3 regions of the Bradyrhizobium sp. OAE829 genome follow, and region 2 is predicted to be linked to each of the others. Evidence: predicted binding sites of a transcription regulator. Region 2 holds the regulator's gene; each other region holds the start of a gene.
The links. The regulator PhoB, encoded in region 2, activates phosphate uptake and scavenging genes when phosphate is short. The targets are predictions, from matches to a motif close to TGTCATNNANCTGTCAT.
Positions count from the first base shown of each region.

Region 1 (10,541 bases), 3.4 Mb from region 2:
GCAGGCCGAGTTCGGACTGGAAGTCGACGTAATGCGGCAGCTTGAGATGTTCGACGAAGCCGGTCGCCTGCACATTGTCCGAATGCGACATCACGAACTCTTCGTCCTGGGCCGGGGCGATCACTTCCTCGCCGAGTTCGCGGGCGCGCAGCGTGCGGTCGACCAGCGCCATCGACATGGTTTTGCGCTCGCTCTGCCCGAACGCCAGCCCATAGCCGCGCGTAAAACACGGGGCTTCGGTGGCCGAGCCCTTGAACTGGTTGACCATCTGGCATTCGGTCATCGCGATCTCGCCGAGCGGCACGGCGAAGCCGACGTCCTCGGCCATGAATTCGATCTCGACTTCGCCGAAGCGGATTTCGCCGGCAAACGGATGGTTGCGGCCGTAACCGCGCTGCGAGGAATAGCCAAGCGCCAGCAGAAAGCCTTCGTCGGCGCGCGCCAGGTTCTGCAGGCGCAGGTCACGGTCCGCCGGGAAGCTGAGCGGCTCGCGCGTGAGGTCGCCGACCGGCGTCTCCGGATCCGCTGCCGGCGACGGCTCGATCAGGCCGTCCCGGCCAAGAATGTCGGTCACGCGCGGCGTCGCCGCGAGCGAGGCTTCGCTCATCTCCGGCGTTTCCGGAGAAAACCCCTCGGCAAGCTGTGGGTCCAGCAAACGATGGGTATAATCGAACGTCGGCCCGAGAATTTGTCCGCCCGGAATGTCCTTGAAGGTCGAGGAAATCCGCCGCCGCACCTGCATCGCGCCGGTATCCACCGGCTCGGTGGCGCCGAAGCGCGGCAGGGTGGCGCGGAACGCGCGGACCAGGAAGATCGCCTCGATCATGTCGCCGCGCGCCTGCTTGATCGCGAGCGCCGCGAGCTCGCGATCGTACAGCGAGCCCTCGGTCATGACGCGGTCGACGCCGAGCGACAACTGCTCGGAGATCTGCGACAGCGAGACCTCGGGAACGTCACGGTCGCCGCGCCGCTCATGCGCCAGCAGCCGATGGGCGTTCTCGATGGCGCGTTCGCCTCCCTTGACGGCAACGTACATAACTAGCCTCCCCTCGCGACCAGCCGCGTGGTGCGCGGTATCGCGACAATCGCATCGTCATGGACCAGCACGACATCGATGCCGCGCGGAAACAGCGCCACGTTGACTGCGAGCCGTTCGAACAGATCGTGCGGCTGGATCGCGGCCTGCAGGATCGCAGTGCCGTCGATGCCGGAGCCCCGCAGTTCGAGGGCGGGCCCCTGCATCAGGCTGTCGACCTGCAGGATCAATGTCGTCGAACGATCCGGGTATTCATTGCTGCCGAACGCAAACCGATCGAGCGCCGGAAGCTCGCGGGGGCCGCCGATCAGGGCAAAGCTGCTGATCGAAGAATCCGCGATCACAGGCGCGCTGGTGTGGAATTTGAGCCATTTGGCAACGTCCGTCGTTGCCGACATCCGGCTGTCGAGCCAGATCGGCGTATCATGGTCGAACAGGGTCAGCGCAATGGCCGCGGTGCCGCGCATCATGGCGGCGGGCGTGCCGGCGACGGCCGCAATGCGCTGCACGCTGCCGGGACGCGCCATCGCATCCATCACCGAGCGGAAGGTCGATTGCGCCGACAACACCTTGTCGGCAAATCCTGCGGGCAGTTCGGCAACCGTCGTCATCAGCCCTCACCCCGCACCAAGGTGTAGAAATCGACCCGCGTCGCCGCGGCTTCCGCCGCCTTGCGGTTCCGCGTGGCGGTCATTGCCGCGCGCAGCGGCGCGATCACCTTTGTCTCGACGAGGCCGGCGAACTCATCCGACTGCACCATGGCGTCGCACAGCGCGATCATCCGCGCTTTTTCCCGGTCGCGGCCGAGCGTGTAGCCGAAGCCAACTTCGCCGGTCGAAAGCCGCACCGCCGCACGCGATACCGTGGCCTCGCCGAGGTTGAAGGCGGAGCCGTCGCCGCCGATACGGCCGCGCACCATCACGAGGCCGTTCTCCGGCTCGCGCAGATTTTCGTGATCAGGCAGCGTGATCGCTGCCAGACGGCAGGATATCTCTGATGGATCGGAGTGCGCCAGCACCGCCATGACTGCCTTGCGCTGCGCCTGCTTGTCGTTCTCGGTTGCCGTCATATCCACCTTGCCGGAATCAAGTTGTCTATGCTAATAGACAACTTCATAATCAAACGCCATGACTGTTTGGTGACAACAGGGTTGTTTTTTCGGATGACCGTCCCGGATATATTCACACCATGAGCATGCAGGATGCGGCCACCGGTGTGGCGTTGTGGCGGCAAGTCGCCGACGGGATCGAGCGCGGCATTGCCGAGGGCCGCTTCGCCGCGGGTGAAAAGCTGCCGGGCGAGATGGAGATCGCCGAGACCTATCGGGTCAACCGCCATACCGTGCGCCGGGCGCTGGCGACGCTCGCCGAACGCGGGCTGGTGCGCGCCGAGCGCGGCAGCGGCACTTATGTCGAGACCCAGCGCCTCGCCTATCCACTGCGCTCGCGGACGCGGTTTTCCGAAATCGTCGGCGCCGGCGGCCACGAACCGCGTGGCCAGTTGATCGAAGCGTCCGACGATGTCGCTACACGTGAACTGGCGCGGGAACTCGGACTGAAGACGGGCGCACCCTTGGTCCGGATCGAAGCGCTGCGGCTGGCCGACCGGACGCCAATCTGCGTCAGCACCTCATGGCTCTCCGCCGAGCGCTTCCCTGACGCGGGACAGGTCTTCGCCAGCGTGCGCTCGATGACCAAGCTGGTCGCACATTACGGCATCCGCGATTACCGCAGGTCTTCCACCCGGATCACTGCCGCCATAGCCGACGCCAGCGACGCCGCACGGCTTGATCTTGCGCTGGGCCGTCCGGTGTTGGTGGTCGACAGCACCGACGTCGATCCCGACGGCACGCCGATCGTGACCAAGCGCTCGCGCTTTGCCGCCGAACGCGTCGAGTTCCTGGTGGAGAGCGATTGACCGGTTAGCTTGTAGGGTGGGCAAAGCGAAGCGTGCCCACCTCTCAGCATCCGAGACAAGAATGGTGGGCACGGCGCAAGAGCGCCTTTGCCCACCCTACGCACCGCCATCAAGCCACCGCGCGCTTGCCTATAATCGCAAACCGCAGCTTGCTGGAAATCCAGTCGATCGCGGCCACCGCGACCAGGATCATCAGGATCAGGAACGACACCTTCTGCCATTCCAGCACCCGGATCTGCTCGGCCAGCTGCAATCCAATGCCGCCGGCGCCGACGATGCCGATGATGGTCGCCGAGCGGGTGTTCGACTCGATGAAATAGAGCACCTGCCCTGCGATCACGGGCAGCACTTGCGGCATCAGCCCAAACCGTATTTCGTGCAGCGCATTGCCGCCGGAGGCCCGGATGCCCTCGACCTGCTTCTTGTCGGCGGCCTCGATCGCTTCGGAGAACAATTTGCCGAACGCACCAAAGTCCGCCACCGCAATCGCCAGCACGCCGGCGAAGGGCCCGAGGCCGACGACGTTGATCCAGACCAGCGCCCAGATCAGCGTGTCGACGCCGCGGATCGAATCGAGAAAGCGTCGAACCGGGAAGCGGAAGATACCCGACGGAACGATATTCCTTGCAGCGAGCAGACTGACCGGCAGCGCGAGCAACGCGGCAAGGGTCGTACCCAGCATCGCGATCGACAGGGTTTCACCGAGCGCAACGAGATAGACCGGGAGCGAACCGCCGGGATCGGGCGGGATCATCATCATCGTGATCCAGCCGAGCTGGCTCAACCCGGCCAGCATCCGCGCCGGCGAAAACTCCAGCTCGACCAGCCCGAACACGAAGATCCCGAATGCAGCGAGCAGCATCGCGGGGATCGCGAGACGGGAGGAAGCCGGCCGGTCGAAGACTTCGGGATAGCGGCCGCGCAAATCCCCGGAGTCCGGTGCCAGCAACCGTGTCATGACCGTGCCTCCTTGCCGAACAGCCGCCCGCGCGCCCATCCGGTGCCGATATCGATCAGGAACACGGTGACAATGATCATCAGCAGGATCGCGCTGACGTCGGAATAAAAGAATTTCCTGACGGCGACGACGAGTTCCTGGCCAATGCCGCCGGCGCCGACGAAACCCATCACCGAAGCGCCGCGCACATTGATCTCAAAGCGCAGCAACGTGTAGCTGGCAAAACCCGCCGCGACCTGCGGCACGACCGCAAAGCGTATGCACGATATCCAGCTCGCACCGGTCGATCGCACCCCCTCGACCGGCTTCATGTCGATGTTCTCGACGATTTCGGAATACAGTTTTCCTAGCGCGCCAACCGAATGGATCATGATGGCGATAACCCCGGCCATCGGCCCGAGACCGAACGCAATCACGAAGATCAGCGCGAACACGATGTCCGGAACGGTACGGCAGAACTCCATCAGGCGTCGAATCGTAAACCGCAGCCACGGCGCCGGCGAGGTATTTTCAGCGGCGAGAAAATTGAGCCCAAAAGCGAGGATCGCTCCGGCCAGGGTACCGACATAACTGATCAGGACGGTCTCGCCGAGCAGCGCCAGCCATTTTTTCCAGCCCCAGAACCACTCGCCGATATCGGACCAGACCCGCGCGCCGCTCTCCAGCGTGCCGATGCGGTCGAAGTAGCTGGCGAAATTTCCGATCTTGTTGACGAACGTGACCGGATTCACCTCGGCGCCGATCGCGGCGATGACGAGAACCGCAAAGAATACCGCCGTTGCCAGCGTCATCCGCAGCCGCTTGCGCGCCACCGCCGCACGATAAGCGTCGTTGAGCACCGCGAGTTGCTGGGCGGGAAGGATGGATACGGCTGATGTCATGAAAGGCTGCTGTGCCGGTTATGTCCTGAACGGAAAAGGCCGGGTCGCATGGACCCGGCCTGGTCTCGCTCCGCCGATCGATCAGGACGCCTTCTTCTTGCGAAGATTGTCCACGAACTTGATCAGGTCGATCATGCCGTCCCAATCCTTTGTCGTGGCGGGGTTGAAGGCCTTTTTCTGGCCGTCGGAAAGACGGTCGAACGCGGCCTTGTCCTTGGTCGGTGCATCCGCGAACGCCTTGGCGATGCCGGCCTTCAGGCCGTCCGGAAGGTCCGAATTATAGGCATAGGGCCCATTGAGAATGGGCGCGGACTTATGGACGATCCGGAAATCTTCCTTCTTCATCGCTGTGCCGTCGGCGTTCTTCAGCATGCCCTTGGTGAGCATCTGGGCCAGCGTCGAGTCGTTGTCGGTGGTCCATTGATTGGCGGCGACCTCGACGGTGCCCTGCGTGAGCGCCAGTATGGCGTTCTCATGGCTGCCGCTGAACACGACCTTGCCAAAGTACGTGTCGGCATCGGAGATGCCCAGCTTGTCGAGCTCGAAGCGCGGCACGTTGTTGCCCGACGTCGAATTCGGATCGACCAAAGCGAGATTCTTGCCCTTCAGCTGGTCGATGTTCTTGTACGGGCTCGACGCCTTGACGAAGAAGACCGAGTAGTAACCCGTCGAGCCATCGGCATTGATGTCGTTGGCGAACGCATCGGTCTTGACGCCGGTCATCCGCGCGCGCGCGAACGACGCCGACCCGTAGCTGGCGATATGGATGTTGCCGGAGCGCTGGCCTTCGATGACGGCGGCGTAATCGTTGGCAATGCGCAGCGTGACCTTCACGCCGAGCTCCTTGGAGAGATAGGTGACGAAAGGCGCCCAGCGCTCGGTCACGCCCGAGGCGTTTTCCGCCGGCACGACGGCGAAGGTCAATTCCGGATATTTGCCCTTCCAGTCCTGCGCAGAAGCGCTGGAGGCCGAAAACGCCAGCGCGGCTGCGCCGGCCAGAACGATACGACGATTGATCATGGTGTGCCCTCTTGTTGTGTTACGCATTTTTTAGGCCGTTTGCAGGTTTGCAAGCGGCCGCCCCGTTACAGAAGAAACGCTCAGGCCGCCGCCGCAGTGCCCAGCTCGGGGACGGCAGCACCGCCAGGCGCATGAGCGGGTGCCGCGCCCATGACGTCGTTGGCTTCGAGATCGTAAAGCTCGCGCGCGATGAGGTCGGTCAGCGTCGCCGGCGCCCCGTCGAACACGATGCGGCCCGCGGACATGCCGATCAGGCGGTCGCAATAGGTTCGCGCCAGGTCGAGCGAATGCAGATTGCAGATCACGGTGATGCCGAAATGCTTGTTGATGCGTAGCAGCGCATCCATCACGATCCTCGTGTTGCGTGGATCGAGCGAAGCGATCGGCTCGTCGGCAAGAATGATATCCGGCTCCTGCACCAGCGCTCGCGCGATCGCGACCCGCTGCTGTTGACCTCCGGAGAGCTGGTCGGCGCGCTGGGCTGCAAGCGACGCCATGTCGAACTGCTCGAGCGCCGACATCGCCAGCGCCTTGTCCCGTTCCGGCCAGGTTTGCGTCAGCGAACGCCAGGAGGGGATTTCGGCGAGCCGCCCCATCAGCACATTTGTCAGCACATCGAGCCGGCCGACCAGATTGAACTGCTGAAAGATCATCGCCGAGCGGGCGCGCCACTGCCGCAAATCCTTGCCGCGCAGCGCGGTGACGTCGACGCCTTCGAACAGGATGCGGCCTTCGGAAGGCTCAGCCAGACGGTTGATCATCCGCAGCAGCGTCGACTTGCCGGCGCCGGAGCGGCCGATCACGCCGACGAAGCTGCCGGGCGCGATTGAGAATGACGCATCATCTACCGCGGCTTTTGTGCCGAAACGGCACGTCAAACCTTCCACCACCAGCATGCAATGCTCCAGAATCCCACTCGTGGATCATCGCTAGCGATTGGACTTTACAGTTGTGTGACAATCACGCTGCGGTGCGGCGTCGTCCACACCCTCGTCGCCCACGCAACAACCGTCATGCAACCGTCACGAAGATGTCATCATGCCCGTTGATGAGGTGCCATCGTGACACCATCTTTGTCGCGGAGAGACGCCCGTATGGCCGGCAAAATGCTTTCAGTCGACCCGACCGTCGATCCCACGGCGAAATTGCACGACACCCGGCTCGGTGCCTATTGCGAAGTCGGCGCGCGCACGATCCTGCATGAAGTGTCGATGGACGACTATTCCTACGTCGTCAACGACGCCCAGATCACCTACACTTCCATCGGCAAATTCTGCTCGATCGCGGCGATGACCAGGATCAATCCGGGCAATCATCCGATGCACCGCGCGACGCAGGCGCACTTCACCTACCGGGCCAGCGCCTATTTTCCCGGCGAGAGCGACGACGCCGAGTTCTTCGAATGGCGGCGCGCGCACCACATCCACATCGGCCATGACGTCTGGATCGGGCATGGCGCGATCATCCTGCCCGGCCGCAACGTCGGCACCGGCGCGGTGGTCGCCGCCGGCGCGATCGTGACCAAGGACGTTCCGGCCTACACCATCGTCGGCGGCAATCCGGCGCGGCCGATCAAGCGGCGGTTTTCGGAAGAGGTCGCCGGCCGGCTCGCCGAGCTCGCCTGGTGGAATTGGGACCATGAGACGCTGCGCTGTGCCCTGCCCGATTTCCGCAAGCTCACGGTCGAGGATTTTCTCGCAAAATACGAAGCAGGCGCGGGCTCCGTCCGCGCGCAGATCAGGCATCAGGGTGCAGCATCGTGACTGACGTTTTCATCGAAGGCGGCCGGGCCCTGCTTGGCCACGAAATCCACGAGACCTCGCTGCGGATCGCAGGCCGTGACATCAGCGCCATCGGCGCCGACCAGGGCCGCGCTTCGCTGGGTATCGACGCCGGCGGCTTGCTGGTGTTGCCGGGGATCGTCGACCTTCATGGCGATGCGTTCGAACGGCAGATGATGCCGCGCCCAGGCGTCGACTTCCCGATCGACGTGGCGCTGGTCGACAGCGACCGGCAGGCGATCAGCAACGGCATCACCACGGTCTATCATGGCACGACCTGGTCGTGGGAGCCGGGCCTGCGCTCCGGCGACAACGCAAGGCGGCTGCTGGAAGCGATCGAGTCGATGCGGCCGCAGCTTTCGGCCGACACCCGCTTCCATCTGCGCCACGAGACCTACAATCTCGACGCCGAAGCCGAGATCATCGAATGGCTGTCGGACGGGCGCATCGATTTGTTCGCGTTCAACGACCACATGGATGGGACGGTCGCCAACCTCGACAAGCCGCAAAAGCGCAGCCGCATGGTCGAACGCACCGGGCTTTCGAACGAGGCGTTCGATTTGCTGGTGGCGAGCGTCGTTGGCCGCGCACACGAGGTGCCCGCCTCGATCGCCCGGCTCGCGAAAGCGGCGCGTGACGCCAGTGTGCGCATGCTGTCGCATGACGACGAAAGCCCCGAGATGCGGAAGGCGTTTCGGGCGCAGGGCGTCGGTATCGCCGAGTTTCCGGTCAATGAGGAAACCGCGCGCGAGGCGGCAGAGGCCGGCGACTTCATCGTGTTCGGCGCGCCCAATGTCGTCCGCGGCGGCAGCCATACCGGCTGGACCAAGGCGTCCGACATGATCGCCAAGGGTCTGTGTTCGGTGCTGGCGTCGGACTACTATTATCCGGCGCAGCTCTTGGCAGCGTTCCGCCTTGCTGCCGATGGCGTGCTGCCGCTGGCCGAGGCCTGGCAGCTGATATCGTCAGCCCCAGCCCGTGCCGCCGGCCTCACCGATCGCGGCGTTCTCGCCGCCGGCCAGCGTGCCGACATCATCTTCGTTGATGACAAGGTGCCGTTGCGGCCGCGTGTCGTCGCCGTCATGGCCGCGGGACGGCTGGTGCATCTGACAGAAGCCAACCGTCTGCGCAGTCCCTCAACGGCGCCGCGCAAGACGGTTGCGGCCGCCTGACGCTGCCGAGTCTTTTGTCTTGACGCGTTTTCTTCACGCGAACCGGGCTCCACTTCGCTCGAAAACGCTTTAGTCTGCACCGATGTCGAATTACCCCCGTTACGCGATCTACTACGCCCTGCCGCAGGCCAGCGACCTCAATCGCTTCGGCGCGCGAATGCTTGGCTATGACGCCTATAGCGGCGAAGACCTGCCGTTTCCGGAAGACGTCGCCAGCGTCGCGCCGGATTGGCGCGACCTGACGGCCGATCCCCGCAAATACGGCTTTCACGCCACGCTGAAGGCGCCTTTCTCGCTGGCACAAGGCAGGACGGAAGCCGAACTCCTCGCGGCGTGTGCCGCCTTCGCCGCAACGCCCCGGGCGATTCCGGTCATCAGGCTGGTGGTCGGTTCGATCAGTGGCTTCATCGCCGTGATCCCGGCTGATCCACCGGCGGAACTGATCCGCCTTGCGGCCGATTGCGTCAGCGAATTCGATGCGTTCCGCGCGCCGCTCACCGAAGCGGACCGTGCGCGCCGCAACCCTTCCCGCCTGACATCGGCGCAGCGCGCCCATCTCGACCGCTGGGGCTATCCCTACGTGATGGAAGAGTTTCGATTCCACATGACGTTAACAGGCCGGCTCGACGCAAGCCGCCTGGAGTCCGTTCTGGCGATGCTGAGCAATCGTTTCTCCACGCTCGGCCTCGAGACGCTCGCAATCGACCGGCTCGCGTTATTCCGTCAGGACAGCGCGGATTCCCGCTTCCGGGTCGTCAGGCAATACGTCCTGATGCCAGGCCAGGGTTAGACGCATCCGCCTTTGCCGCTGCGTCAGCCGGATCAGATGTGTTGCGACAGCACTTGCTTCTGCCGTCCATCCGGCCGCGGGTCGATATCCACCGACCATAGATCCCGATTGTCGACATCCTTCAAGGTCACCGTCATGACCTCCGATCGGCCGTCGATATCGACGCGGCCGAAGAACTGCAGTCCGAAACATGGCGCGAGGTTCTCGCCCTGCTCCGCGCTGCAGCCCTTCTGGAACGCCACCGCCGGTCCGAACGTATTGTCCAACGGGGCGGGCGCCCAGGTCCCCGCATGCAGCGGCCCGGAGACGAACTCCCAGAACGGCTCGAAATCCTGAAACACCGCGCGGTTCGGATCGTAGCGATGTGCGGCCGTGTAATGCATGTCGGCCGTCAGCCACACCGTGTTGCTGATCCCCATGCGCTTCATGAAGGACAGCAGATCGGCAATCTCGCATTCGCGCCGCTCCGGCGGACCATCGCCAAGCGCAATCGCATCCTCGCTGATCAATCCGATCGGCATGTCGGCGGCGATGACCTTCCAGGTCGCATCGGACGCCGTGAGTTCGCGCTTCAGCCAGGTCAGTTGCGCCGGACCGAGAATGCAGGTGTCGCTGCGGTCGTCGCGATTATTCCATGTCGAATCGCGGTAGCTGCGCATGTCGACCAGAAAGACGTCGAGCAGCGGCCCATAGGCGACCTTGCGATAGATCCGCCCCGCCTGCCCAGGCAGGTTGCGGATCGGCATGAATTCATGAAACGCGCGGGCCGCCCGCGCCACCAGGTGGGAGCTGCCGTCTTCGGCGTAGCCGGTCTCGTCGGCGGTGCCGATCGGCGCCCAGTCATTGGTGACTTCATGATCGTCCCACTGCGCGAGCATCGGCACTTGCGCGTTGAAGGCGCGCAGATTTTCATCGAGCAAATTGTATTTGTAGTTGGCGCGATACTGCGCGAGGCTGTGGGCAACGACGGATTTGTCTTCGGTGAC
Region 1 is NZ_JBEPOE010000001.1:281,654-292,194, forward strand. It holds gene ABIE49_RS01120 (carbon-phosphorus lyase complex subunit) at 1-1,036, opposite strand, end outside; gene phnH (phosphonate C-P lyase system protein PhnH) at 1,039-1,647, opposite strand; gene phnG (phosphonate C-P lyase system protein PhnG) at 1,647-2,105, opposite strand; gene phnF (phosphonate metabolism transcriptional regulator PhnF) at 2,225-2,953, shown strand; gene phnE (phosphonate ABC transporter, permease protein PhnE) at 3,063-3,911, opposite strand; gene phnE (phosphonate ABC transporter, permease protein PhnE) at 3,908-4,792, opposite strand; gene phnD (phosphonate ABC transporter substrate-binding protein) at 4,874-5,812, opposite strand; gene phnC (phosphonate ABC transporter ATP-binding protein) at 5,893-6,708, opposite strand; gene ABIE49_RS01160 (transferase hexapeptide repeat family protein) at 6,907-7,575, shown strand; gene ABIE49_RS01165 (alpha-D-ribose 1-methylphosphonate 5-triphosphate diphosphatase) at 7,572-8,765, shown strand; gene ABIE49_RS01170 (DUF1045 domain-containing protein) at 8,848-9,555, shown strand; gene ABIE49_RS01175 (alkaline phosphatase D family protein) at 9,588-10,541, opposite strand, start outside.
Region 1: phnC (phosphonate ABC transporter ATP-binding protein) is a predicted target of PhoB. The motif match lies at 6,822-6,838, and genes of this name have one in related genera.

Region 2 (10,541 bases):
AGATTGCCGCCCTCCAGCGCCACCAGGCCCTGATAGCGACTCATGTCCGCGCCCTGGTCGATGGTCATCGCCAGATGGCCGTTGCCGAGCAGCGCGCCGGAATCCTGTCCTTCCTTCAGCCGCGTCGCATCGAAGCGCGCATAGGCGCGCAGCCGATCCGGCAGTTGGAAATCCACGATCAGGAACGACACCGGGCCGTCGGTCTGGGTCTGCAGGATGAAGCGGCCGTCGAACTTCAGCGACGAGCCGAGCAGCGTCGCCAGCACAATGGCCTCGCCGAGCAGCTTGCAGACCGGGGCCGGGTAATCGTGCTTGGTCAGGATGTCGTCGAGCGCGGGGCCGAGCCGGGTCAGCCGTCCGCGCAGGTCGAGCGCATTGACCTCGAACGGCAGCGCCGCATCGTCAATGGGAACCGCCGATGGCGCACGGATCGGCGCCTCAGTCGTGATTTTGATGTCGGGGGATTGAGTCATGGCGCTTTATCTGGGGTCGGAAGGGATGAATCGAAAGGGGGTCATTGTCGTCCCGGCGAAGGCCGGGACCCATAACCACAGGGAGTTCTGAGTAAGGCAAGGCGTCAACCACTGCCTTCAAATCATTTGGGCCGCGGCGTATGGGTCCCGGATCGCGCTTCGCTTGTCCGGGACGACAATTATTTTGACCTACGCCACTTCGTTAAAACACCAGGCCAGAATGCCCTTTTGCGCATGCAGGCGGTTTTCGGCTTCGTCGAACACCACCGATTGCGGGCCGTCGATCACCTCGTCGGTGACCTCCTCACCGCGATGGGCGGGCAGGCAGTGCATGAACAGCGCGTCGGGCTTGGCCAGCGACATCAGCTGGGCGTTGACCTGGTAGGGCTTGAGCACGTTGTGGCGATGCTCGCCATCCTTGTCGCCCATCGACACCCAGGTATCGGTCACGACGCAGTCGGCGCCGGCGACGGCGGCTTCCGGGTCGTTGCCGAGCACGATCGGCGCCTGCGTCGCCTTGATCCAGTCCTTCATCGCCTTGTTCGGCGCGAGTTGCGGCGGGGTCGCCACGTTCAGTTTGAACTTCAAGCGCTCCGCGGCGTGCGCCCATGACGCCAAGACGTTGTTGTCATCGCCGGTCCAGGCCACGGTGCGGCCCTCGATCGAGCCGCGATGCTCCTCGAACGTCATCAGGTCAGCCATCACCTGGCAGGGATGCGAGCGCCGGGTGAGCCCGTTGATGACGGGCACGGTGGCGTTGGCGGCAAGCTCCAGCAGCGCATCGTGATTGAGGATGCGGATCATGATCGCATCGACGTAACGCGACAGCACGCGCGCGGTATCGGCGATGGTCTCGCCGCGCCCGAGCTGCATTTCCGCGCCGGTCAGCATGATGGCCTCGCCCCCGAGCTGGCGCATGCCGACGTCGAACGAGACCCGGGTGCGGGTCGACGGCCGTTCGAAGATCATCGCCAGCGTCTTGCCCTCGAGCGGCTTCCTGTTCTTCTCATGCGCCTTCAGCTTCGCCTTCATGGCGACGCTCAGGTCCAGCATGTTGCGCAATTCCTTCGGCGGCAGCTCGCTGATATCGAGGAAGTGACGTAGGGACTTGCTCATCACCCCGCCGCCTTCTTCTTGTCGCCCGACAGCGCGATGCAGGCGCGTTCGAGGCTTTGGACGGATTGCTCGATTTCGGATTCGGAAACGATCAGGGGCGCGAGGAAGCGCACGACATTGTCGCCGGCGCCGACCGTCAGCAGCTTCTGGTCGCGCAGCGCGGCAACGAGATCGCCCGAGGGCACGACGGCCTTGACGCCGATCAGCAGCCCTTCGCCGCGCACTTCTGCCAGCACGGAAGGATAGCGATCGACCACGGAGGCGAGCTTCTGTTTCAAGAGCAGCGACACCTTCTGCACGTGCTCGAAGAAGCCGGGCTTCAGCATCACGTCGAGCACCGCGTTGGCGGAGGCGATCGCCAGCGGGTTGCCGCCGAAGGTCGAGCCGTGCGAGCCCGGCGTCATGCCGGACGCCGCCTCTGCCGTGGCGAGACAGGCGCCGATCGGAAAACCGCCGCCGAGCGCTTTTGCCAGCGACATGATGTCGGGGGTGACGCCGATGCGCTTATAGGCAAACAGATCGCCGGTGCGGCCCATGCCGGTCTGCACCTCGTCGAAAATCAGCAGCAGGCCCTTGTCGTCGCACAATTGGCGGAGCGCCTTGAAGAACGCATGCGGCGCGCTGCGGACACCGCCCTCGCCCTGCACCGGCTCGATCAGGATCGCGGCGGTCTGCGGCCCGATCGCCTTCTTGACCGCTTCGAGATCGCCATGCGCGACCTGGTCGAAGCCATCCAGCGGCGGACCAAAGCCTTCCAGATATTTGGCCGAGCCGGTCGCCGCCAGCGTGCCCAGCGTGCGGCCGTGGAACGCGCCCTCGAAGGTGACGATGCGATAGCGCTCGGGATGGCCCTTGGCGGCGTGATAGCGGCGCGCGACCTTGATCGCGCATTCCATCGCTTCCGCGCCGGAATTACAGAAGAACACCAGATCGGCAAAGCTCTGCTCGCACAGCCTTGCTGCAAGCTTGTCGCCGTCCGGGCTCCGGAACAGGTTCGACATGTGCCAGAGCCTGGTGGCCTGCTCCTGCAAGGCTGCGACCAGATGCGGATGGCAGTGGCCAAGCGCATTCACCGCCACGCCCGAGGTGAAGTCGAGATAGCGCTCGCCGGACGTTGAGATCAGCCACGCGCCTTCGCCGCGTTCGAAACCGAGATCGACTCTCGCGAATACGGGAAGCAGATGCGACGGGGCGCTGTTGGTCATGGCCATCACTGACGGTTAGAGACCGGCCACATAGCGTGCATTGGTGCGAACGCGGCACAGCCGGTCTTGCGAAAACAAAACGTGCCGCCTTTTCGGGGCGGCACGTGACAGGCATTCTATGCTGGCTTTGGACCGTGTCAACACGCCTAAAAAGGGCTTTCCTGCAGTGCAGGATAAAGCAATCCGTAGCATTCCGGTGCCGTGGAAAACTCCAATTACAATGCATAAATACCGGAACATGTGGACGCACGGACGCGGACTCTTGCGCCAGAGTCCCGCCATATTGTAGCGTCTGGGCTGTCGGGTACGACATCTCGTGCGGAAGTACTGACCCCTAGAGTCCATTTTGTAAGGCGTAAACGTTCGGGCGGCTTTTTTGCGCCCGGCGAGGGCTAAGGGATTCTGCCCGCTGGGATTTTTGAGAATTGGCATCGCCAGCGCTGCCCCCGGTTTGGCCGGCTCTGTGCGAAGGGAAGAATGCGATGACGGTATTGACCTGGTCCGACGAGCGCGTCGAGCAGCTTAAAAAGCTCTGGGAGGGCGGACTTTCCGCCAGCCAGATCGCCGCGGAACTCGGGAATGTGACGCGAAATGCAGTGATCGGCAAAGTGCATCGGCTGGGTCTTTCCGGCCGTGCCAAGAGCCCCTCCTCGGCCGCGCCGCGTCAGCGCAAGGCGCGCCCCGCCCAGCAGATGATGCGGGTGGCGCGCCCGGTGTCGCGCGGCAATACCGCGCTGGCCCACGCCTTCGAGGTGGAGATGGAGCCGGATCCGGTCGCCTACGACAATGTGGTGCCGATGAGCCAGCGGCTGACGCTGCTCGAACTGAACGAGGCCACCTGCCACTGGCCGATCGGCGATCCCTCCAGCTCGGAATTCTTTTTCTGCGGCGGCAAGGCGCTCACCAGCCTGCCCTATTGCGCACATCACTCGCGCATCGCCTATCAGCCGGCCTCCGATCGCCGCCGCCCGGCACCGAAGCCGACAAGGTAAGGGCTGCGCGGAAGCTACGCGGAAAACATCGCTGTCGTCCCGGCGAACGCCGGGACCCATAACCACAGGGGTTCGTGGTTATGCCTGGCTGGAGCTCCAGCTCATTTCAAAAAATGAGATCGGTGGTTATGGATCCCTGCGTTCGCAGGGACGACGATAGAGTATTGGCTACTCCACCTTCGCGAACCGATCATCCAGCGCGTAGCCGGCGCCGCGCACGGTGCGGATCGGGTCCTGTTCGCGGCCGGGGTTGAGCAGTTTGCGCAGGCGGCCGATATGGACGTCGACGGTACGTTCGTCGATATAGATGTCGCGGCCCCAGACGCTGTCGAGCAGTTGCTCGCGGCTGAACACGCGGCCGGGATGTTCCAGGAAAAACTCCAGCAGGCGATATTCGGTCGGGCCGAGATCGATCGGACGGCCCGAGCGCGCGACGCGGCGCTTCTCGCGGTCGAGTTCGATATCGCCATAGGTCAGCACGGTGGCCAGCCGCTCCGGGCTCGCCCGCCGCAACAGGCCCTTCACCCGCGCCAGCAGCTCCGGCACCGAAAAGGGTTTTACGATGTAGTCGTCGGCGCCGGTCGCCAGCCCCCGCACCCGCTCGCTTTCCTCGCCGCGCGCGGTCAGCATGATGATCGGCAGCGCCTTGGTCTCCGGCCGCGCCCGCAAGCGGCGGCACAGTTCGATGCCGGACAGGCCCGGCAGCATCCAGTCCAGCACGATCAGGTCGGGCACCCGCTCCTTCAGCCTCGTATCGGCGTCGTCACCGCGGGCGACGGTTTCGACCTCATAGCCTTCGGCATCGAGGTTGTAGCGCAAAAGCGTGGTGAGCGCTTCCTCGTCTTCAACCACCAGAATGCGTGCGTTCATCTATGTCAGCCTCTTGATATCCGATTTTGACGCGGTTTGTTACGCGAACGTCTTCCGCTTCCAGTTCCGCTTCTAGTTTCGCTTCTAGTTTCCTGGCACCGTGGTGGCGAAATTGGTCATGTCGCCCTTCGGGCGCTTGTCGAGGATCTGCTGGCCTTCGATCATGTAGAACACGGTCTCGGCGATGTTGGTGGCATGGTCGCCGATCCGTTCGATGTTCTTGGCGCAGAACATCAGATGGATGCAAAACGAGATGTTGCGCGGATCTTCCATCATGTAGGTCAGGAGCTCGCGGAACAGCGAGGTGCAGATGGCGTCGACTTCCTCGTCGCCCTTCCAGACCGCCATCGCCGCCGGCAGGTCGTGCGACGCGTAGGCGTCGAGCACGGACTTGACCTGCGACTGCACCAGATCGGTCATGTGTTCGAGACCGCGGATCAATTTCAGCGGCTGGAAATCGTTCTCCAGCGCCGCGACGCGCTTGCCCATGTTCTTGGCGAGGTCGCCGATCCGCTCCAGATCGGTGGCCACCCGCATGGCACCGACGATCTCGCGCAGGTCGATGGCCATCGGCTGGCGGCGGGCAATCGTCAGCACCGCGCGTTCCTCGATGAGGTGCTGCAGGCGGTCGATCTCGACGTCGGAGGCGACGACGCGTTTTCCGAGCGCGACATCGCGCCGGATCAAGGCATCGACGGATTCGGTGATCATGCGTTCGGCAAGGCCGCCCATTTCGGCGACCAGACGGGTCAATTCCTGAAGATCGCTGTCGAACGCCTTCGCGGTATGTTCTGAAGCCATTGTCTTCTCCTCGCGATGTGCGCTTAGCCGAACCGGCCGGTAATGTAATCCTGGGTGCGTCGATCGCTCGGCGAGGTGAAAATCTTGTTGGTGTCGTCGAACTCGACCAGTTCACCGAGATACATGAAGGCGGTCTTGTCCGAGACGCGCGCCGCCTGCTGCATGTTATGGGTCACGATGGCGATGGTGTAGTCCTCCGACAATTCCTGGATCAGTTCCTCGACCTTGGCGGTCGAAATCGGGTCCAGCGCCGAGCAGGGCTCGTCGAACAGGATCACTTCAGGGCGCACCGCCACGGTGCGCGCGATGCAGAGCCGCTGCTGCTGGCCGCCGGACAGGCTGAGGCCCGACGCATTCAGCTTGTCCTTGACCTCGTTCCACAGCGCACCGCCACGCAACGCCTTTTCGACGCGGCCGTCCATCTCGGATTTCGAGATCTTCTCATAAAGGCGGATGCCGAAGGCGATGTTTTCGTAGATCGTCATCGGAAACGGCGTCGGCTTCTGGAACACCATGCCGACCCGGGCGCGCAGCAGATTGAGATCAAGCTTGGGGTCGAGGATGTTGGTCTGGTCGAGCATCAATTGCCCGGTCGCCTTCTGGCCCGGATAGAGGTCGTACATCCGGTTGAAGATCCGCAGCAGCGTGGACTTGCCGCAGCCGGACGGCCCGATGAAGGCGGTGACGCGGTGGGTGCCGAGCGTGAGGTTGATGTTCTTCAGCGCATGGTGCTCGCCATAGTAGAAGTTCAGGCCGCGCGCGGTCACTTTCGGCGGCGCGTCGGGCAAGGCGACCTGCGGAACAGGTCCGTTCGCAGCACTCACGGATACGGAAAGATCGTTCATTTTGCGGTCCTCTCGGCGCCAAGGATGCGCGCGCCAATATTCAGGGCGAGTACGGTCAGGGTGATGAGCAGCGCCCCGCTCCAGGCGAGCTGCTTCCAGTATTCGTAGGGGCTCTGCACGAAGTTGTTGATGGTGACCGGCAGGTTCGCCATCGTCTTGGTGAGGTCCAGGCTGAAGAACTGGTTCGACAGCGCGGTGAACAGCAGCGGCGCGGTTTCGCCGGCGACACGGGCGGTGGCGAGCAGCACGCCGGTGATGAGGCCGCTTCGCGCGGCGCGATAGGCGATGCGCTTGATCACCAGCGAGCGCGGCAGGCCGAGGGCGGACGCCGCTTCGCGCAGCGGATTGGGCACCAGGCCGAGCATGTCCTCGGTGGTGCGGACCACCACGGGGATCACGATCACGGCCAGCGCCAGGCAGCCGGCAAAGGCCGAGAAGCCGCCCATCGGCACCACGATGGCGCCGTAGACGAACAGGCCGATGATGATCGAGGGCGCGCTGAGCAGGATGTCGTTGATGAAGCGGATCAGCGAGGTGAGCCGGTCATGCTTGCCGTATTCGGCGAGATACGTTCCAGCCAGCATGCCGAGCGGCGCGCCGATGCCGACCCCGATCACGGTCATGATGATCGAGCCGATGATGGCGTTGCGCAGACCGCCATCGGTCGAGCCGGGCGGCGGCGTGTCCTGGGTGAAGACGGCCAGGTTGAGGCCGGCCAGGCCGTTATAGAACAGCGTGAACAGGATCAGCGCGAGCCAGGTCACGCCGAACAAAGCGGCGCCGACGCAGAGGCCGCGGATGATGATGTCGTTGCGGCGGCGGGAGGCGTAAATCGGGTTCATGGCTCAGCTCCCCGCCTTCTTTTCCAGCCGCATCAGCATCAGCCGGGCGGCCGACAGCACGAAGAACGTCAGCACGAACAGGAGCAGGCCGAGCAGGATCAGGCCGGACTGGTGCAGGCCGTCGCTCTCGGCGAATTCGGATGCGATCGCCGCCGAGATCGTGGTGCCCGGCGCGAAGATCGAGGACGAGATCTTGAACGAATTGCCGATGATGAAGGTGACCGCCATGGTCTCGCCGAGCGCGCGTCCGAGCGCCAGCATCACGCCGCCGATCACGCCGACCCTTGTGTAGGGGATCACGACGTTGCGGACGACTTCCCAGGTGGTGCAGCCGACGCCGTAGGCGGCTTCCTTCAGCACCGGCGGCACCGTCTTGAAGACGTCGACCGAGATCGAGGTGATGAAGGGCAGCACCATGATCGCCAGGATCAGCGCGGCGTTGAACAGGCTGAGATAGGACGGGGGACCTGCGAAGATGGTGCCGAGCACCGGCACGCCGTCGAAGATGCTGATCATGAACGGCTGGAACGAGTTGGCCAAGAACGGGCCCAGCACGAAGAAGCCCCACATGCCGTAGATAATCGAGGGAATGCCGGCGAGCAGTTCGACCGCGAGCCCGATCGGCCGGCGCAGCCAGATCGGACAGATCTCGGTCAGGAACACCGCAATGCCGATACCGACCGGAATGGCGATCATCATCGCGATCACTGAGGTGATCAGCGTGCCGTAGATCGGCCCGAGCGCGCCCAGCACCGGTGGATCGGCTGACGGCGCCCAGCGCGAGGTGAACAGGAACGAGAAGCCGTATTCCCTGATCGCAGGCCAGGCGCCGACGATCAGCGATAAGATGATGCCGCCGAGAATGAGCAGCACCGAGATCGCGCAAGCGCGCGTGAGCCAATAGAAGGTAACGTCACCAAGCTTGAAGGCACTGAGGGCCCTGGCGCGATCGTAAGGTCCTGCAGCTTCCATCACGTCGCTCTGAACGGCCATGTCTGCCACGCCAATCCCCTGTACTGTATAGCCCAACTGCCCCGGACCCGGCGCCGGTTTTGCACCGGACTCTTGAACCAAGACCCCCGTCGACCAAGACCCCGTCGACCAAGTCACCTGGCAAACCAGACCCGCCTGTATTCGCCCTCCTGCCCGGAGGGAAAGACCCAACCCGGAAACCGGGTTGGGCAGAGTGGGAGCACGCTCCCATTGTCGCCGGGCCGGAACGCGGTCCGGCTCTTGTTCTCAAGCTCAGCTCTTGATCTCGGCGGTCCAGGTCTTTTCGATCAGCTTGACCACGGAGTCCGGCATCGGGATGTAGTCGAGTTCCTCAGCCATCTTGCCGCCCTTCTCGAACGACCATTTGAAGAACTTGATGGCTTCCTGGGACGCGGCCTTATCGGTCGCGGACTTGTGCATCAGGATGAAGGTCGCGGCGGTGATCGGCCACGAGGTTTCGCCGGGCTGGTCGGTGAGGATCACGTAGTAGCCGGGCGCCTTCGCCCAGTCGGCATTGGCCGCAGCAGCCTGGAACGAGGCCACCGTCGGCTGCACGGTCTTGCCTGCCTTGTTGACCATCGCGGCGTAGGTCAGCTTGTTCTGCTTGGCGTAGGCGTATTCGACGTAGCCGATCGCGTTCTTGGTCTGGCCGATGTTGCCGGCAACGCCTTCATTGCCCTTGGCGCCAACGCCCGTCGGCCATTCGACCGCGGTGCCGAGACCGACCTTGGTCTTCCACTCGGCGTTCGACTTCGACAGATAGTCGGTGAAGTTGAAGGTGGTGCCCGAACCGTCGGAGCGGCGGACCACGGTGATGGCGTCGGTCGGCAGCTTCAGCTTCGGATTGAGCTTGGCAATCGCAGGATCGTCCCACTTCTTGATCTTGCCGAGATAGATGTCGCCGAGCACTTCGCCCGAGAGCACGAGTTCGCCCGACTTGATGCCTTCGAGGTTCACGACGGGGACGATCGCGCCCATCACCATCGGCCACTGCACGAGGCCGTCCTTTTCGAGGGCCTCAGCCTTCAGCGGCGCGTCGGTGGCGCCGAAGGTCACGGTCTTGGCCAGGATCTGCTTGATGCCGGCGCCGGAGCCGATCGACTGGTAGTTCAGACCGTTGCCGGTCTCCTTTTTGTAGGCATCGGCCCACTTGGAATAGACCGGGAACGGGAAGGTGGCGCCCGCGCCGGTGATGTCGGCGGCGAATGCCGAGGTCGAGGCGGCGACGAGGCCTGCCGCGACGATTGTCTTGATGAAATTCATGGCTGGTCTCCATCTGGTGAGCGAAGCGCCTGTTAACGCCCGATCGCGCTCACGCCGCATCCGTTTAGGTGCGGTCAGTAGAGCTTTTACGAAGGTTCGATGACAGTTGGATGACAGCCTCAAGCGATTGAAATCGCTAGATTTTAAGCCCCTGCCGGAGGTTTTGCCTGGGGAAAGCAGGCGGTAAAAGTGGCCCCGTTTTTGGGCACGCTTTCGATCAAAAGCCGGCCGCGATGGCGGTTAACAATATGTTTCACCAAGGATAAACCGAGCCCGGTTCCACCCTGCGCCCGGCTGTCGCCGACATCGACCCGGTAGAACCGCTCGGTCAGCCGCGGCAGGTGTTCCGGGGCAATTCCGGGCCCGAAATCGCGCACCAGCACGCGGACCTCAGGCGCGCCGTCGGCGGAAGCCGCCTGCACCAGCGAGACGATGACCTTGCCGCCGGACGCGCCATATTTGAGCGCGTTCTCGATCAGATTTTCGAACAGCCGCAGCAGTTCCTCACGATCACCCGCGATCGTCACCGGCAGCTCAGGCAGATCGATGTCGATTGTGACCTGGCGTTCATGCGCCAGCGGCTCCAGCCCGTCGGCGACCTGGCGGATGATCGGCACGATGTCGACCGAGGTGTCGGGCCGAACGTGCGCCGACAATTCGACCCGCGACAGCGACAAGAGATCGTCGATCAGCCGCGCCATCCGCGTCGCCTGCGCGTGCATGATGCCGAGAAAGCGCTCGCGCGCCTTGACGTCATCCTTGGCCGGCCCTTGCAGCGTATCGATGAAGCCGGACAGGGCGGCGAGCGGCGTGCGCAGTTCGTGGCTGGCATTGGCGACGAAATCGGCGCGCATCTCCTCGACCCGGCGCAGCGGCGTCTGGTCGTGGAACGTCATCAGCATGCACTTGTCGGTGCCGCCGAACAGCGTCGGCACCGGCACCGGCGTGATGATCAGCTCCATCCAGCGGTCGACCGGCACATGGTCGAGATAGGTCGCGCGGCGCGGTTCGGTGGTCGCGATCGCCTCGCGCAGGGCGGTGATGATTTCGGGCGAGCGAAGCGCGAACTGGGCAAGCTCGTTCTTGCGCAGCGCAGGCGCCAGCTGGGCTGCCGCCGCATTGAGATGGAGGACGCGGCCGG
Region 2 is NZ_JBEPOE010000001.1:3,666,489-3,677,029, forward strand. It holds gene ABIE49_RS17985 (Hsp33 family molecular chaperone) at 1-473, opposite strand, end outside; gene argF (ornithine carbamoyltransferase) at 663-1,589, opposite strand; gene ABIE49_RS17995 (aspartate aminotransferase family protein) at 1,589-2,794, opposite strand; gene ABIE49_RS18000 (GcrA family cell cycle regulator) at 3,277-3,786, shown strand; gene phoB (phosphate regulon transcriptional regulator PhoB) at 3,955-4,656, opposite strand; gene phoU (phosphate signaling complex protein PhoU) at 4,741-5,457, opposite strand; gene pstB (phosphate ABC transporter ATP-binding protein PstB) at 5,481-6,302, opposite strand; gene pstA (phosphate ABC transporter permease PstA) at 6,299-7,144, opposite strand; gene pstC (phosphate ABC transporter permease subunit PstC) at 7,148-8,137, opposite strand; gene pstS (phosphate ABC transporter substrate-binding protein PstS) at 8,390-9,400, opposite strand; gene ABIE49_RS18035 (ATP-binding protein) at 9,544-10,541, opposite strand, start outside.

Region 3 (10,541 bases), 840 kb from region 2:
GCCGAAGCCGTCTTTGTCCATCCGGCCTTCGCGATGACGCCTGTGGTGGCGAACAAGGCCTTCATTGCAATGGAAGGCCTCTATCTGCTTGGCTTCGGTCCGCGCACCGCGGCCGCCGCGCGCGATCTCTCGGTCAAGCTCTATCCGGCGCTGGCGCCACAGGCGGAAAGATTCACGCCGGCCGCGCTGACGGCAAATTGCCGGCAATGACCGCCGTGGCCGAGGCGGAGAGCGCGAAGCGCCGCAGCGGCTCCGCGCTGCGGCCCGCCGCCACGCTGACGCTGGTCGGGTTGTTGCTGGCGCTGGCCGGTGCGGCACTGATCGCGCTGACTATGGGCGCTGCGGGAATTCCGCTGTCGCGGCTTCCGGCAGCGCTCGGTCTGTGGAGCGATGCATCGCCGCATCCGCTGGCGGCGCGCGATCAGCTCGTGCTGTGGTCGATCCGGATTCCGCGGATCGCGGCGGCGGCGATGGTCGGCGGCCTGCTCGCCGCGTCCGGCACCATCATGCAGGGGCTGTTCCGCAATCCGCTGGCCGATCCCGCCCTCGTCGGCGTCTCCAGCGGCGGCGCGTTTGCGGCGGCCAGCGCCATCGTGTTCACCAACAGCCATCTCGGCGAAAACCTGCACTTCATGCAGAACCAGTTGCTGCCGCTCGCCGCCTTCTTCGGCTCGCTGGCCACCACCATAATGCTCTACGGCATTGCCAGCCGTTCGGGACGGACCTCGATTGCGATATTCCTGCTGGCGGGGCTGGCGATCGCAGCCATCGCCAATGCCGGCATCGGGCTCCTGGTGTTCGTCGCCGACGACCGCCAGCTGCGCGACATCACCTTCTGGCTGCTGGGATCGCTGAGCGGCTCGACCTGGCCCAAGGTCGCCACGCTGGCGCCGGTGCTGCTGTTCGCGCTGATCGCCTGCCTGTGGATCGGCCGTGGGCTCGACGTGCTCGTGCTCGGCGAGGCCGAGGCGTTTCACAGCGGCTTCGACGTCGAGCGGCTGAAGCGGATTTCGATCGTGCTGGTGTCGGCGATGACCGGCGTCGCGGTCTCGATCTGCGGCGTCGTCGGATTTGTCGGCATCGTGGTTCCGCATCTGCTGCGGCTGGTGATCGGACCCGCCCACCGGCTGCTGCTGCCCGCCTCGGTATTATCAGGCGCGATCCTGCTGGTCGGGGCCGATACGCTGGCGCGCACCATCGTTGCGCCTGCCGAATTGCCGATCGGCATCCTGACCGCGGCGATCGGCGCGCCGTTCTTCCTCGCCATGCTGCTGCGCCAGCGCGGGCTGGTCGGGCTATGAACCCGATCCTCGAAGCACGGTCGGTGTCGCTGCGGATCGGCGACGCGACCCTGGTCGACGCCATCGATCTTCGCGTCGCTGCCGGCGAGATGGTCGCGATCGTCGGGCCCAACGGCGCGGGTAAATCAACGCTGCTGCGGATGCTGTCCGGCGATCTCCGGCCGACCCGCGGCCATGTCGAACTCAAAGGGCGCGGCATCGACGCCTACAGACCGCGCCAATTGGCCCAGCATCGCGCCATGCTGTCACAGCACGTCAACGTCACCTTCCCGTTCACGGTCGAAGAGATCGTCGCGATGGGCACCGGCGACAACAGCCGCGCCGCCACGCAAAGGCTGGTCGAGACGGCGCTGCACGAGGTCGGGCTGGAGCGCTTCAGCCACCGGCAATTGCCGACCTTGTCCGGCGGCGAACAGCAGCGCGCGCATTTTGCCCGCGTGCTGGTGCAACTCGCCTGCGGCGAGGCGCAGCACGGGCCGGGCCTGCTGCTGCTGGATGAGCCGACTTCGAGCCTCGACATGCGCCACCAGATCGACCTGGTGGAAACCGCCAAGCTGCGCGCGCGGGGCGGCACCGCCGTGATCGCGGTGCTGCACGATCTCAACCTCGCGATGCGTTTCGCCGACCGGATCGTGCTCTTGCACCGCGGCAGGCTGGCGATCGACGGCGGCCGCACCGACGCCATCACGGCCGAAACCATCCGCCGCATCTTCGAAGTGGACGTCACGGTCGAATATACCGACCATGGCGTGCCGTTCCTGCTGCCGCAGACCATGCGGCCGGTCGCGACCCGGTAGCCGCCCACAACGCGCCGGCGGCGTAAGGCCGCAACTTTATCCAACAGCATCACCGGCGTTTCATAAAACTGTCAGGCGGCTGTTACACGCTCCCCGGAGAACACGGCATCGCTTCTCACAGGAGATACTACCATGCGCATGTCACTGCTCTGTTCCGTCGCCTCGGTCTTTCTGGCTACAGGTGCCGCGTTTGCGCAAGGCGAAGGCGAGTTTCCCGCCACGCTGAAGGGCCACGCCATCCTCCCCGCCCAATCCTTTGTCGAGGCCCCCGCCGACGCGCCTGATGATCTCAAGACATCAGGCAAATACACCACCGGCCGCCGCGTGGATGCCGTCGGCAGCGTGATGGGAAAATCCTATGAGCGCCCGACCGGCGTCGCGCTGCCCTTCAAGGGCCAGCCGCTGCAGGGCCATTCCGGCATCAAGGTGATGGCGGACGGCTCGTTCTGGGTGCTCACCGACAACGGCATGGGCTCGCGCTATAACTCGGCCGACTCGATGCTGTATCTGAACCGCCACAAGATCGACTGGGCGACCGGCAAGGTCGACCGCCAGGAAACCGTCTTCCTGCATGATCCCGACAAGAAGGTGCCGTTCCGCATCGTCCACGAAGCCACCGCCAAGCGCTATCTCACCGGCGCCGACTTCGACACCGAAGGTTTCCAGATCATCGGCGACACTTTCTGGATCGGCGATGAATTCGGTCCCTACATCCTCAAAGCCGACAAGACCGGAAAAGTGCTCGCCGTGTTCGACACCACCGCCGACGGCAAGCCGGTGCGTTCGCCCGACCATTGGTCGGTGCAGTCGCCGGGCGCGCCAGGAGCCAGCTACACCACCGTCAACCTGCGCCGCTCCAAGGGTTATGAAGGCTTTGGCGGATCGAAGGACGGCAAGTTCCTCTATGGCCTGCTGGAAGGCCCGCTGTGGGACGCCGAGAAAAAGGATGTTGAAAAGGTCGACGGCAAGGAAGCCGCGCGGATCCTCGAGTTCGACGTCGCGGCGGAAAAATTCACCGGGCGCTACTGGCACTATGTGTTCGAGGCCAACGGCCACGCGATCGGCGACTTCAACATGATCGACGCCTCCTCCGGCCTGATCATCGAGCGCGACAATGGCGAAGGCACCGTGGACAAGGCATGCCCGCAAGGCACCCGCGGCGAAAACTGCTTCCCGGATCTGGCCAAGTTCAAACGCGTCTACAAGGTCGAGCTTAACGACGCCAACGCCGGCAAGCCGATGCGCAAGATCGCCTATATCGACCTGATGAAGATCAAGGATCCCGACAAGAAGGCAAAGAAGCCGCTCAATGACGGCGTGCTGACGTTCCCGTTCTTCACCATCGAGAACGTCGACCGCGTCGACGACACCCACATCATCGTCGGCAACGACAACAACCTGCCGTTCTCCTCGAGCCGCGATCCGAACAAGGCCGACGACAACGAGTTCGTGCTGCTGGAAGTGGGTGAGTTCTTGAAGGCGAAGTGAGACGTTACTCCTCCCTCTCCCCGTCCTTCACGGGGTCGAGACGAGCGAAGCTCGCTCTTAGAGGGGCGGGGTGAGGGCTCTCTCGACACAGTTAGTGTTAAAGGTTGGACCTGTACCCCCTCACCCAGATCACATCTGCGATGTGAACCGACCTCTCCCCGCAAGCGGGGCGAGGTTGGGAAGCAAGCCCTACTCCTTCCTTGTCCGGTAATCTCCGAACGTCGCGTCGCGCTGGTCGAGCTGTGATTTCACGCTTCCACCGTCGCGGCGGAATGTCGACATGTAGTTGCGGGAAGCCTCCGTCGTGAACGCCAGCGCCTGGATTTCGGTGCCGGCGCGCATCGCGGCGCGGGCGCCCATGATCTCCATCGCGCGGTGCACCGAGCGCTTGTTGAGCTGCTGCAGTTCAATCGGCACTTTGGCGGCGCGCTCGGCGAAATCCAGCGTCCGCGCATCTAATTCTTCGAGCGGAAACGACCGCGTCGCAAACCCCCATTCGGCGGCCTCGCGGCCGGACATCGCGTCCCCGGTCAGCATCAGTTCCATGGCGCGGCGCATGCCGACCAGCCAGGGGTGATACTGCATGTCGGGCGGCGACATCAGCCGCACCGGAGGATAACCGATCTGCGCGTCGTCGGCGACGTAGACGATATCGCAGGCCGTCGCCAGCTCCGTGCCGCCGGCAAGGCAATAGCCGTGCACCTGCGCCACCACGGGCTTTGCAAGATCCCAGATCCCGAACCAGCCCTCGACGACGTGCCGCGACCATTGGCCGGGGCCTGCGGCCGAGTGAAAGGGCTGGTCGACGCGGTTATCCGCCGACAGATCGTAGCCGGCGGAAAAACAGGGACCAGCGCCGCGCAGAATCGAGATCGAGATGTCAGGATCGCGATCGGCCTGCTCCAGCACCTCGAACACTTCCGCCCGCAGGCGGTTGTTCAGCGCGTTGCGCTTCTCGGGACGATTGAGCGTGACGCGCCGGACCCGCGGCCGGGGATCATCGACGAGAATGTGTTCGTAGGGCATTGGCGGCTTCTCCCTGTTCGCGGGACCTGTTGGGCGGTCTCGGCATCTTCATGCCATCAGAGAGGAAGTCATAGACCGCGGCAAGGCCGCGGGATGCAGGTCTGCCCTCGCGGCTATTGCTCACTTTCCTTCATGCCCGGCCTTGTGCCGGGCATCCACGGCTTGCTTATTTCTCACCAAAGAAAGACGTGGATGGCCGGGACATAGGCGAGCGGAAGCGACGCCGTCCTTCAGACGGCTACGCCGGCCATGACGGGCTAGCCCGCCGGAATCATCACCACGCCCTTGTCCTTGGGCCAGCGCACGCGCCACGCAAAGCCGATGTCGCGGACTTCGCCGGCCTTGGCCTCGAACGCCCATTCAAGAACGCCGCGCTTGTCGCGGAGGTTGGTCGTGGTCGGCGGCGTCGAGGACGACAGCATTTCGACCTGGATGTCCTCGTTCTCGCTGACCGGCAATTGATCCTCGATCGCGACTTTGATCGAGAAGTCGTGGCCGTTGCGGATGGTGGTCTTGAACGAACGCTCATCGGTCTTCGACGTCGTCACGATCAGGCCGGCCGAACCCTCGTTGCGCTTGATTGTCGTGCGCTCGATCTTGATCTTGTCGTCGGCGCCGAAGCCGAGACGGACGGTTTCGTCCTTGCCGGCAGCGGCCATCTGGCCGCGGCCGACGAACACGCCGTCGCGGTAGATCGAGACCCGACCGGGCAGCAATGGCGCGTCCTCGGTCTGCTTGAAGCTGGCTTCAAGGAATGCGGTCGGGTCCAGCACCGGCACGGCGCGAACCGCGAGGTCCGGCGCGATGATCGCGGAGGCCACGCGCAGGCTTTTTGCGCCCTCGCTGGCGCCGAGGCTGACGCGGCCGGGAATTTTGAAGGTGACCTGGAAGCCGTCGACTTCTGCCGTGGCTTGTTGCTCCTCGGCTACCCTGCTACGTGCCTCCTGCGTCATCGGCGCCGGCGCCGCGCGAACCAATGGTTTGGCGGCATCCATGCCACCGCTGATGGATGCGGCAGCCCGTGGCGGCGGCGGATACTGCACGATCAGCGAGTTCAAATCCGGCGCCTTGCCGCCGCGCGCGGTGCGCACGGTGGAAACGGCGAGCGCGACATTCGACCAGTCCTCACCGGTGTTCTGGGTGATCTCGGCGCGGCGCACCAGTTCGAGCGCGGGCTTGCGGTCTTTGGCGCCGGTGTCGAGGCGGGCGTCGTACAGCGGCGTCCAGCGCGCGTTACGCACCGCATAGGTCACCCGCAACGTGGCCTTGGTCGCGGCGGCCGCGGCGAGTTCGATCCGGACCTCGAGCTTGTTCGGCGGCTTCTGCGCCCGGTCGGCTTCCAGCCGCGCAATCTCGCGGTCAAGCTCGCGCTGCTTGCGTTCGGCGTCGCGGATCGCGCTGTCGGCGGTGGCGACCTCCTCGGCCACGGCGGCAAAGGCCGCGCGCCATTCGGCGATCGGGCGCGCCTCGCCCTTGTCGCCGATCCCGGCCGGCGAGGCTTCGGCAAACCGCTCGGCGAATTTGCGCCGCGCCGCGGCTGAATTGATCGCGCCCTGCAGATCGGCGCGCTGGTCCTTCAGCGCCTCGATGCGCTTGTCCAGTTCGGGCAGATTGACCGGCGGCGCCGCGCGCGGCGGCTTGGCGTCGATGGCGCCAATGGTGAGTTTCGCGCCCGCCTCGCCTTCGACTCGCAACGACGACGGATCCAGCGTCAGCGGAAAATCCTTCAGCACGGCCGAGTGGTCGCCGGCCGGAAGATCGAGGGTGATGACCCGGGTGATGCTGGCGCCGTCGGGATAGACGGTGACGGCATCGACAGCCGAACTGGCAGATACATCGGCCGCCCGCGCCGGAGCTGCGGCCAACGCCGCAACCACGACGAGGCTGGTCGTCACAAGATACTTGGCTAGAAACTGCATTGGATTCCCTCTCCGAAAGGCCGCTTGCTGAACAGCGACGCAAAAATCCCACCACCCCTGGTGATGAGACGTTGCGAGCGAGGAACTGGTTCGATTGGGGTTTCGGTGAGGCTTATGCGAGGCGGCACCGCGGCGGGTGGCACAGATTGGCAGAGGCGAAGCTATCGGCCGGATATTTTACGCTCCCTGGAGGGGTTTGAGACGAGCAAAGGTCGCTCGGACCCCCACGGGGAATATTATACTTGGCAAACCCAATCTAATGAACGCTGCTTTTCGACAGCAGGTTAAGGACCAAGACGCCCGCAACGATCAGGCCCATTCCCGCGAAACCCGCAAGGTCAGGGCGTTGGCCGTAGAGCACCCACGCGGCCATCGCGACAAGCAGAATCCCGCCGCCGGCCCAGACCGCATAGGCGGTGCCGACAGGAATCCGATCGAGGACTTGGGACAGGAAGAAAAACGCGGCAGCGTAGCCCAACACAGTAAGAATTGAGGGGCCTAGCCGGCTGAATCCCTCCGACGCTTTCATTGCGCTGGTGCCGATGACCTCGCCGATAATAGCAAGAGTAAGGATAGCATACGCGGGCATGAGAACCTCCTTGGTGTGGAGGTATTTAATGATCAGAACTCCGTGGCCTCGTCACGCTCACTTTCCGGTGACTGATCTGGTCCCAGAAGCTTGTGACGAATTTTCTCCGCCTCGCTCATTACGAGCATCCGCTCGCTTGTGCGTCCCGCCGTTGCTTGCTCGCGTCGCAGCTCCATCTAGCGCGGAAACGAGGGCACCACCCGACTAGAGCCGCGCCGGTTAGGACGCCCGCCAAGTGGAGATTGAGGGTTCCCCCAATCCACCTGGCCCGCGCTCTTTCCAAGAGAGGACGAGAAAATACCTCTTAAAACACCAGCGCCTTGGCCTGCTTCACCTGCGGCAACGCCTGCACCTTGGCGAGCACGTCGGCCGGAATTTCACCGTCGATTTCGACCAGCGCGATGGCGTCGCCGCCTTGCTTGACGCGGCCGAGATGGAAGGTCGCGATGTTGATCTTGGCGTCGCCGAGCAAACCGGCAAAGCTGCCGATGAAGCCGGGCTTGTCCTCATTGGTGACGTAGATCATCGACTTGCCGAACTCGGCATCGACGCGGATGCCCTTGATATCGACCAGTCGCGGCTTGCCGTCGTGATAGACGGTGCCCGACACCGAACGCTCCTGGCGCTCGGTGACGACGGTCACGGTGATCAGGCTTTCGTAATCGCTCTGCGCCGCGCGCACGATCTCGTCGACCACCATGCCGCGCTCCTTGGCGACAACAGGCGCCGAGACCACGTTGACGTCGCCCAGCATCGGCCGCAGCAGGCCGGACAGCACCGCCGAGGTGATCGCCTTGATCTTCATTTCGGCGACATGACCCTCATAGGTGATCTGCACCTGGAGGATGCCGCTCTCGGTGAGCTGGCCCGCGAACGAGCCGAGCTTCTCGGCCAATTCAATGAACGGCTTCAGCTTCGGCGCCTCTTCGGCGGTGATCGAAGGGAAATTGACCGCGTTGGAGATCGCGCCGGTCAAAAGATAATCCGACATCTGCTCGGCGACCTGCAGCGCGACGTTCTCCTGCGCTTCGGTGGTGGAGGCGCCGAGATGCGGCGTGCAGATCACGTTGGGATGGCCGAACAGCACGTTCGAGGTAGCGGGTTCCTCGATGAAGACGTCGAAGGCGGCGCCCGCGACATGCTTGGAATTCAGGGCATCGACCAGCGCCTGCTCGTCGACCAGGCCGCCGCGGGCGCAATTGATGATGCGCACGCCCTTCTTCATCTTGGCGATGGCGCCCGCGTCGATGATGTTCTTTGTCTTCTCGGTCAGCGGCGTATGCAGCGTGATGAAATCGGCACGCTTCAGGAGATCGTCGAGCTCGACCTTCTCGACGCCGATGTCCTTGGCGCGCTCCGCCGACAGGAACGGATCGAAGGCGATCACCTTCATGCGCAGGCCGAGCGCGCGGTCGGCGACGATCGCACCGATGTTGCCGCAGCCGACCACGCCGAGCGTCTTGGCCGTGATCTCGACGCCCATGAAGCGGTTCTTCTCCCACTTGCCGGCCTGCGTCGAGGCGTCGGCCTGCGGAATCTCGCGTGCCAGCGCCAGCATCAGGGTGATGGCGTGTTCGGCGGTCGTGATCGAATTGCCGAACGGCGTGTTCATCACGATGATGCCCTTGGCGGTCGCGGCGGGAATCTCGACATTGTCGACGCCGATGCCGGCGCGGCCGATCACTTTCAGCTTCTTGGCCTTCTCGATGATCTTCGCGGTCGCCTTCGTCGCGGAGCGGATCGCAAGCCCATCATAATTGCCGATGATCTCAGCGAGCTTGTCCTTGTCCTTGCCGAGATTGGGCTGGAAGTCGACATCGATGCCGCGGTCCTTGAAGATCTGCACGGCGGCGGGGGACAGCGCGTCGGAGATGAGAACTTTGGGTTTGGACATGTGAGCTTCCCTGTGATGGGCGATGTACCGATGTCGTCACCCGCGGGCTAAAGCGCGAAGCGCGTCTTCGCGCTTGAGACCCGCGGGTCCATCTTGTTTGATGGATGGCCGGGTCAAGCCCGGCCATGACGATGACGAAGTGAAATCAAGCAGCCTTCGGCAACGCGGCCTTGGTCTCGGCGAATGCCCAGTCGATCCACTGCGTCAGCAGCGCGACGTCGGAGGCTTCCACGGTGGCGCCGCACCAGATCCGCAGGCCCGCCGGCGCGTCGCGGTAATAGGCGAAGTCGTAACCGGCGCCTTCCTTTTCCACCAGCGCGACCAGCTTCTTCGAAAAGTCCGCCTGCGCGTCAGCCGTCAGCGAGGTGATCGCGGGATCGACGAACTTCAGGCACACCGAGGTGTTGGAGCGGATCGCCGCATCCTTGGCCAGGAAGTCGATCCACGGCGTCCTGGCCTTCCAGTCGGCAATCGCCTTGGTGTTGGCGTCGGCGCGCGCGATCAGGGCCTTGAGGCCGCCGATCGATTTCGCCCAATTCAGCGCATCGAGATAATCCTCGACGCACAGCATCGACGGCGTGTTGATGGTCTCGCCTTCGAAGATGCCTTCGTTGAGCTTGCCGCCCTTGGTCAGGCGGAAGATTTTCGGCAACGGCCACGCCGGCTTGTAGGTCTCCAGCCGTTCCACCGCGCGCGGCGACAGGATCAGCATGCCGTGCGCGGCCTCGCCGCCCAGCGCCTTCTGCCAGGAGAACGTCACCACATCGAGCTTTGCGAAATCGAGCGGCTGCGCGAAAGCGGCGGACGTTGCGTCGCAGATGGTGAGGCCTTGGCGGTCAGCCTTGATCCAGTCGGCATTGGGCACGCGCACGCCGGACGTGGTGCCGTTCCAGGTGAAGACGATGTCGGATGCGGGATCGGCCTTGGAAAGATCGGGGATTTCACCATAGCCGGCGTGCAGCTTGGTGACGTCCTTGAGCTTCAGTTCCTTGACGATATCGCTGACCCAGCCTTCGCCGAAGGATTCCCAGGCGATGGTGGTGACGGGGCGCGCGCCGAGCAGCGACCACAGCGCCATTTCGACCGCGCCGGTATCGGACGCGGGCACGATGCCGATCTTGTATCCGGCCGGCACTTCAAGCACTTCGCGCGTCAGTTCGATCGCGAGCTTGAGCTTGGCCTTGCCGACCTTCGCGCGATGCGATCGGCCGAGCGCGGCGTCCTTGAGATTTGCGGGGTTCCAGCCGGGGCGCTTGGCACAGGGGCCGGAGGAGAAATGCGGCACGTTGGGCCGCGAAGCGGGCTTCGCTACGGTCATATTCTATCCTTCCAGATAGCAAGCCTCCCGTTGGGGGGAGGTGTCCCGCGGCGGTGATTAGGGGAATCGCGCCCGATCGTCAAGGAACTTCGGACGCTTCCGATATGTCCCTGACATCACAGGTGATTGAAGCATCGACGTCGGTGGACGAAACCGGCTGCTGCTCCAGCAGTCCAGCCGCATCGTTGATCAGCCTGGCGGCCATTCGC
Region 3 is NZ_JBEPOE010000001.1:2,827,457-2,837,997, forward strand. It holds gene ABIE49_RS13750 (heme/hemin ABC transporter substrate-binding protein) at 1-210, shown strand, start outside; gene ABIE49_RS13755 (FecCD family ABC transporter permease) at 207-1,301, shown strand; gene ABIE49_RS13760 (heme ABC transporter ATP-binding protein) at 1,298-2,098, shown strand; gene ABIE49_RS13765 (esterase-like activity of phytase family protein) at 2,231-3,586, shown strand; gene ABIE49_RS13770 (enoyl-CoA hydratase-related protein) at 3,776-4,612, opposite strand; gene ABIE49_RS13775 (mucoidy inhibitor MuiA family protein) at 4,870-6,531, opposite strand; gene ABIE49_RS13780 (SMR family transporter) at 6,788-7,120, opposite strand; gene serA (phosphoglycerate dehydrogenase) at 7,425-9,014, opposite strand; gene ABIE49_RS13790 (phosphoserine transaminase) at 9,160-10,332, opposite strand; gene ABIE49_RS13795 (hypothetical protein) at 10,412-10,541, opposite strand, start outside.
Region 3: ABIE49_RS13765 (esterase-like activity of phytase family protein) is a predicted target of PhoB. The motif match lies at 2,157-2,173, and genes of this name have one in related genera.